One region of the Anoxybacillus sp. PDR2 genome, then DNA from elsewhere that is predicted to be linked to it. Evidence: riboswitches for the same ligand, from Rfam matches in the RefSeq annotation. Region 1 holds a riboswitch; each other region holds the start of a gene.
The links. Region 1 has a riboswitch for thiamine pyrophosphate ahead of tenA (thiaminase II). Riboswitches for the same ligand answer to the same signal wherever they lie in the genome.
Positions count from the first base shown of each region.

Region 2: it holds a riboswitch for thiamine pyrophosphate, as region 1 does, so the genes downstream of both, thiC (phosphomethylpyrimidine synthase ThiC) here and tenA (thiaminase II) in region 1, are expected to answer to the same signal.
Region 3: it holds a riboswitch for thiamine pyrophosphate, as region 1 does, so the genes downstream of both, thiM (hydroxyethylthiazole kinase) here and tenA (thiaminase II) in region 1, are expected to answer to the same signal.

Region 1 covers NZ_CP047158.1:727,794-730,062, reverse strand. The annotation lists gene GRQ40_RS03560 (ECF transporter S component) at 1-263, opposite strand, end outside; gene tenA (thiaminase II) at 232-945, opposite strand; TPP riboswitch at 1,049-1,156, opposite strand; gene GRQ40_RS03550 (class I SAM-dependent rRNA methyltransferase) at 1,299-2,269, shown strand, end outside.
Region 2 covers NZ_CP047158.1:489,330-491,598, reverse strand. The annotation lists gene thiC (phosphomethylpyrimidine synthase ThiC) at 1-1,452, opposite strand, end outside; TPP riboswitch at 1,602-1,716, opposite strand; gene GRQ40_RS02380 (methyl-accepting chemotaxis protein) at 1,782-2,269, opposite strand, start outside.
Region 3 covers NZ_CP047158.1:2,155,889-2,158,157, reverse strand. The annotation lists gene GRQ40_RS10315 (glycosyltransferase family 2 protein) at 1-726, shown strand, start outside; TPP riboswitch at 778-889, shown strand; gene thiM (hydroxyethylthiazole kinase) at 972-1,781, shown strand; gene thiD (bifunctional hydroxymethylpyrimidine kinase/phosphomethylpyrimidine kinase) at 1,793-2,269, shown strand, end outside.

The DNA.
Region 1 (2,269 bases):
AGTCCCCACTCAGAGCCGGTCACAAATTCGCTTGATGAAGCAGCAATTTCCGCCAAAAGGGCAATACCAGGCTTGCGAATAATTAAAAAGGCAACAGTAGCGGCAATGAACCACATTCCATAAATGAGTTGATCAAGATGGAAGCCAAACGGCTTAACAAAATAGTAGAATGGTCCCCATAGCTTATACACAATTCCAAATACAATGGAAATGACAATTGTAATTAAAATATCAGCTAATTTCAATCCCTTGGTTGTCTGCATCCTTTACTTTCTCCTTTCCTTGAATTGGCCATGTTTCTAAACGGTACGCCATTTCCCAAAATGAATATTCGTATTGGCTGCTAATGATAAAATGCTGTTCCATTCGCTTGCGATCCGCTTCCGACACGTTTTCTGCTACCGTATCTAATCGCTGAATTTGTTCTTCCACTAACTGACGGAACCATTCCGATCCATAAGCGGCAATCCATTCTTGATAAATCGGCTCCTGCGGCGTACAATGCTTTAATCTCTCACCAATTTCGTAATAAAGCCAATAGCATGGTAAAATAGCAGCAATCACATCGCCTAAATGACCTTCATACGCTGCCCTGTACAAATGAGAAGTATAGGCGTAAGCCGTCGGTGCCGGAACGAACGAAGCTTTTTCCTCCTCCGTGATTCCGAGCTGCTTTGCAAACTTCTCATGCAAAGATAGTTCCGCTTGCTGAGTATTTTGCGCATGATGCGCCATCCGCGCTGTTGTTGCCAAATCAAACGCTCGTGCAGCTCCAAGCGCTTGTACTCTAGCAAAATGGCTTAAATAATAGGAATCTTGCAAAACATAATAACGAAAGCACGCCAGGTCGAGCGCTCCCTCACCAAGCTCCTTGACGAATGGATGATGAAAGCTTGCCTCCCAAATAGCGTCTACCTTTTGACGCAATAACTGTGAAAATGACATGTCAATCCCTCCTTCATTTGGAAACATATCCATGCTTGAATCAATAAAAAACCACTTTCTTTCGCGAGCGCAAAGAAAGTGGTTTACAAACATTTATAAAGCCAGTACGCCACTTCCACTTCCCTACGCTGGCATAATCCAGATCAGGTTCTAAGGGTCTCAAAGGCACACTTTGATCTCAGCCTATCTAAAGGCCCCCCTAGTGGATGATTAGAAGCATGGATATAAAGTTATTTAAATTTATCATATCACTGTTCGTATGATTGTCAAGTCTCCCCTCCTATCATTGCTTCCTAATCGGCAATTCTGTATGATAGAGAAGGCAAATAACTTAATTTAATGGAGTGAAGAATGTGGCAAACGTTTTTTTGAAGCGAAAGCGCAAAAAGCGGCTGGAGCAAGGCCATCCTTGGATTTTTCAAAGTGAAGTAGACTACATTGAAGGTGATTTTGAACCAGGCGATTTTGTGAACGTCTATAACCATCAGCATTACTTTCTCGCAAAGGGGTATATTAATCCTCGTTCACAAATGATTGTGCGCGTCTTAACTCACCATGCAGACGAAGAATTGAACGAAACATTTTTCATGGAAAGGATTCGTCAAGCATGGGCATATCGGGAACGAATGATTCCAGGTGTCCGTTCTTGTCGCGCCATTTATGGTGAAGCCGATTTTTTGCCGGGGCTTATTGTCGATAAATACGAAGATGTACTTGTTGTGCAAATTCTTTCCCTTGGAATGGAAAAGCGAAAAGACTGGATTTTAAAAGGCTTGCTTGAAGTATTTCAACCAAAAGCGATTTATTTGCGCAATGATGTATATGTCCGCGAGCTGGAAGGGCTTGAGCAAGAAAAAGGATTTTGGTACGGCACATGCGATACAGAAGTGATCATTGAAGAAAACGGGGTAAAATACATCGTTGATATTGAAAACGGGCAAAAAACAGGGTTTTTCTTTGACCAACGGCAAAACCGCGCCGCCATTCGCCCGCTCATCGACACGGATACAACCGTTTTGGATTGTTTCACCCATACAGGCTCGTTTATGCTCAATGCTTGTTTATACGGAGCAAAGCATGTCACCGCTGTCGATATTTCCGATCACGCGATTGAGACAGCGAAACGAAACGCAGCACTAAACGGTTTTACGAACGTTGATTTCGTTGTCGCCAATGCGTTCGATTATTTGCGAGAGGCCGTGCACGAAGGAAAGCAGTGGGATGTCGTGATTGTTGATCCCCCGGCATTCGCCAAATCGGCTCACTCTGTTCCAAAGGCCTTGGGCGGATATAAGGACATTAACTTAAACGGTTTAAAATTAGT
Region 2 (2,269 bases), 240 kb from region 1:
CGCTCCTGGATGCCCTTTCGCTAAGTCAGCAGCATGCGCCGCAATTTTATAAGCAATCACTCCTTGGCGCACATCCTCCTTATTCGGCAATCCTAAATGCTCTTTCGGCGTCACATAACAAAGCATCGCGGTTCCATACCAGCCGATCATTGCCGCACCGATCGCTGATGTAATATGGTCATATCCCGGGGCGATATCCGTCGTCAGCGGACCAAGCGTATAAAATGGCGCACCATGGCAAATCTCCATCTGCCTGTCGACATTTTCTTTGATTTTATCCATCGGCACATGCCCAGGCCCTTCAATCATCACTTGGACATCATGCTTCCATGCTATTTGAGTGAGCTCGCCAAGCGTCTCTAATTCTGCAAATTGCGCTTCATCATTGGCATCGGCAATCGATCCAGGCCGCAAACCGTCTCCTAACGATATGGCGATATCATAGGACTTTAAAATTTCGCAAATTTCCTCAAAATGAGTGTATAAGAAATTTTCCTGATGATGGGCCAAACACCATTGCGCCATAATCGAGCCACCGCGCGACACAATTCCTGTTGTTCTTCCAATGGTCAACGGTATATAACGAAGCAATACCCCAGCGTGAATCGTAAAATAGTCAACTCCTTGTTCAGCCTGCTCAATCAGTGTATCGCGATAAACTTCCCACGATAAATCTTCAACTATTCCATTCACCTTTTCCAACGCTTGATAGATCGGAACCGTCCCAACCGGAACAGGGGAATTGCGAATAATAAACTCTCTCGTCGTATGAATCTGCTTTCCTGTTGATAAATCCATAATCGTATCTGCTCCCCAGCGGACAGCCCAGAGCATTTTCTCCACTTCCTCGTCAATTGATGAAGTGACGGCTGAATTGCCGATATTAGCGTTAATTTTGACATGAAAACGTCTCCCAATAATCATTGGTTCACTTTCCGGATGGTTGATATTGGCTGGGATAATCGCCCGCCCGGCCGCGATCTCTTGACGGACCAGCTCTGGATCCATCTGCTCCCGAATAGCGACAAATTCCATCTCCGGAGTAACGATTCCGCGTTTCGCATAATGCATTTGTGTGACTGCCTTGCCATTTTTGGCGCGTAGCGGCGTCCGCTTAAAGGGAAGATAGACGTTCGATTCCTTTCCTTTCGAGAGACCGTTGTCCTCTGGACGCACGGGCCGTCCTTCATATTCCTCGACATCGTCTCTTTCTAAAATCCAACGCTTGCGCAGTTCAGGAAGCCCGCGGTAAATATCTGCTTGAAATTCCGTGTCGGTATACGGTCCGCTTGTGTCATATACACAGATCGGATCGTTTTTAGACTCTCCGGCTTCCGTCTTGGTTGGGCTTAGCGTAATTTCACGCATAGGAACGCGAATATCAGGACGCGATCCTTCTACATACACTTTTTTACTGGCTGAAAACGGCATAGAAGATAAAACGTTTTGCATGCAACCCTTCCTCCTTTTTGTTTCATTCGATCTAAGGGCTACACCAAAACGTACGAAAAAAAGACGGTGGGGAAAAAGCAAAAATCGGGTTCTCCAAAAAGAGAACCCGATGGAATCAACAAATAGCGCAAAGTATATGCAACAATCCATACTCCCACTATCTACTTCCCTACGCTGGCATAACCCAGATCAGGTTCAAAGGGTCAAAGAACTTTCGCGCGTTCTTCTCTCAGTCCAAGCTATTGGACTCCCCTAGTAGATCCATTATTTACTTTTAGAGAAATTTTAGCATATTTATTCATTTATGTAAACATTTTTCTTATGTTTTCCTATACCCGAAATTTCCCTAATAGATTCTGCATTTCTCCAGCCATTTCATTCAGCGCAGAAGCAGAAGAAGCGATTTCTTCCATAGAAGCCATCTGTTCTTGGGTCGCTGCTGAAATATGGCTAGAGCCCGCTGACGATTGTTCCACGATTTCTGCCATATGTTCAATGGCTGAAGCAACGTTCTGGGCGCTTTGCGTCATTTGGCGAATCACGACTGAAACTCCTTCAATTTGTTCATTGACCCCGTTAATAGATTGCCGGATTTGTTCAAAAGAAAGTCCGGCTGTTTGAACGACATGAAGCCCTTGAGAAACTTCATCGGCAACAACATCCATTGACCCAATGGCTTTATCGGTTTCTTGTTGAATGTCATCAATTAATTTTGTAATTTGCTGGGCGGATTGTGCCGATTGCTCCGCCAGCTTTCTCACTTCATCAGCGACAACGGCAAATCCCTTCCCTTGCTCTCCCGCCCGCGCTGCCTCGA
Region 3 (2,269 bases), 1.4 Mb from region 1:
ATTTCCATTGACGCCGATCTACAGGATGATGTGTCGGTCATCCGCCAGTTTGTACAAAAATTTCATGAAGGGTATGAGATTGTATACGGGGTTCGCAACCGCCGCGATACAGATACGTTTTTCAAGCGTCATACAGCACAGGGATTTTATAGAATGATGAAGGCGATGGGCGTTCACCTTATATATAATCATGCCGATTACCGCTTGATGAGCAGGCGGGCGGTTGAAGAGCTGGAACGATTTGAAGAAGCCAATTTATTTTTGCGAGGAATTGTTCCATTGCTTGGATTTCGTTCAACTGTTGTTTATTATGATCGAAAGGAACGACTTGCCGGTGAAACAAAATATCCGCTAAAAAAAATGATTTCCTTTGCTCTTGACGGTATTACGTCATTTAGTGTGACACCTATTCGTTTTATTTCCATGATCGGGTTGGTTTCTTTTTTTGTCAGCCTGTTATTTGGTGCTTACTTCCTGTTTTTAAAATGGACCGGTCACACACAAACGGGATGGACATCGTTGATTACATCGATTTGGCTGCTTGGAGGATTGCAGCTGATTGCTTTTGGGCTAATCGGTGAATACATCGGAAAGATTTATAAAGAAACGAAACGGCGCCCTCGTTATATTGTGGATTTAGATTTATTTAATTTGCCATTGCCGCGATCTTCCTCGTTTCATGAAGAGCCAAGAAGAACGGAATCATTGCCGGGAGGGAGCACATAATTTTTTGCTTGCATTCTCGGGCGAGAAGGGGTAGACTGTGCTTGTAAACAGTGAAAAGGATACGGGAGTCTGTGGAATCAGGCTGAGAGTACGGCTATCATCCGCCGTTGACCGTTTGAACCTGTTGGGTAATGCCAGCGTAGGGAAAGTGATAGAGGCGATATAGATGCACTTTGCTTACGCGCAAAGTGCATTTTTATTTGCAAATCCAGCTGGACAAACGAATAAGGGAGAGGATGGAAAAGATGAATTTGCAACATGTGGCAGAAGTACTCGATCAAGTGCGCAAGGCTAATCCACTTGTGCATAACATCACAAATGTAGTTGTGACCAATTTTACAGCAAATGGTCTGCTTGCGCTTGGCGCTTCACCAGTGATGGCCTATGCCAAGCAAGAAGTAGCGGATATGGCGCGAATTGCCGGAGCGCTTGTTTTAAATATCGGCACGCTAAATGAACAGGAAATTGAAGCGATGCTGATTGCCGGCAAGGCAGCAAATGAACAGAGAGTTCCTGTGATTTTCGATCCGGTTGGAGCGGGAGCGACGCCATATCGCACGGAAACCGCCCGAAAAATAGTCCGTCAATTAAATATTGCCGTCATCCGCGGCAATGCAGCAGAAATCGCGAATGTTATCGGCGAGCGGTGGGAGATTAAAGGAGTGGATGCCGCCGAAGGAAGCGGCGATGTGGTGGCACTAGCGAAAAAAGCAGCACAGCAGTTAAAAATGACAGTCGCTATTACCGGAAAGGACGATGTTGTCACAGACGGAGCGACGGTTTATGTGGTTCATAACGGTCATTCGCTGTTAACAAAAGTCACTGGGACAGGCTGCCTTGTCACATCTGTAATCGGAGCGTTTGCGGCTGTTGAAAAGGACTATGCAGCAGCGGCAACAGCGGCGCTTGTCAGCTATGGCGTGGCGGCGCAACTAGCTGCTGATGAAGCGGCAGAGTATGGGCCTGGAAGCTTTCAAATCGCCTTTTTAAATCAGTTGGCCAAAGTTGGCGCGGAGGCCATTAGTCAATATGGCTCCTTTACCAAAGTTGAATGAAGGGGAGAGACATGGTGAATCAAGTTTATAAAGCATTAACGATTGCTGGGTCAGACAGTGGAGGTGGAGCCGGCATTCAGGCGGATTTAAAAACATTTCAAGAGTTACGCGTCTTTGGAATGTCTGCATTAACGGCGGTAACGGCGCAAAATACGCTTGGCGTGCAGGGAGTGTATCCGCTTTCTGTAGAAGCCGTTGAGCAGCAGATTGAATCCATTGGTACGGACTTAGGAGCAGACGCCGTCAAAACGGGCATGTTGTTTAATGCAGATATCATCCAAGCCGTAGCGAAAAAGGTGAAGCAATTTGGCTGGCGTCGGCTTGTCGTTGACCCGGTTATGATCGCTAAAGGCGGGGCACCACTTTTACAGGAAGCAGCGGTGTCAGCGTTAAAAACACATTTGTTGCCGCTGGCGATGGTAGCCACTCCTAACATTCCAGAGGCAGAAGTATTGACGGGGATGAAGATCCGCACATTAGAGGAACGC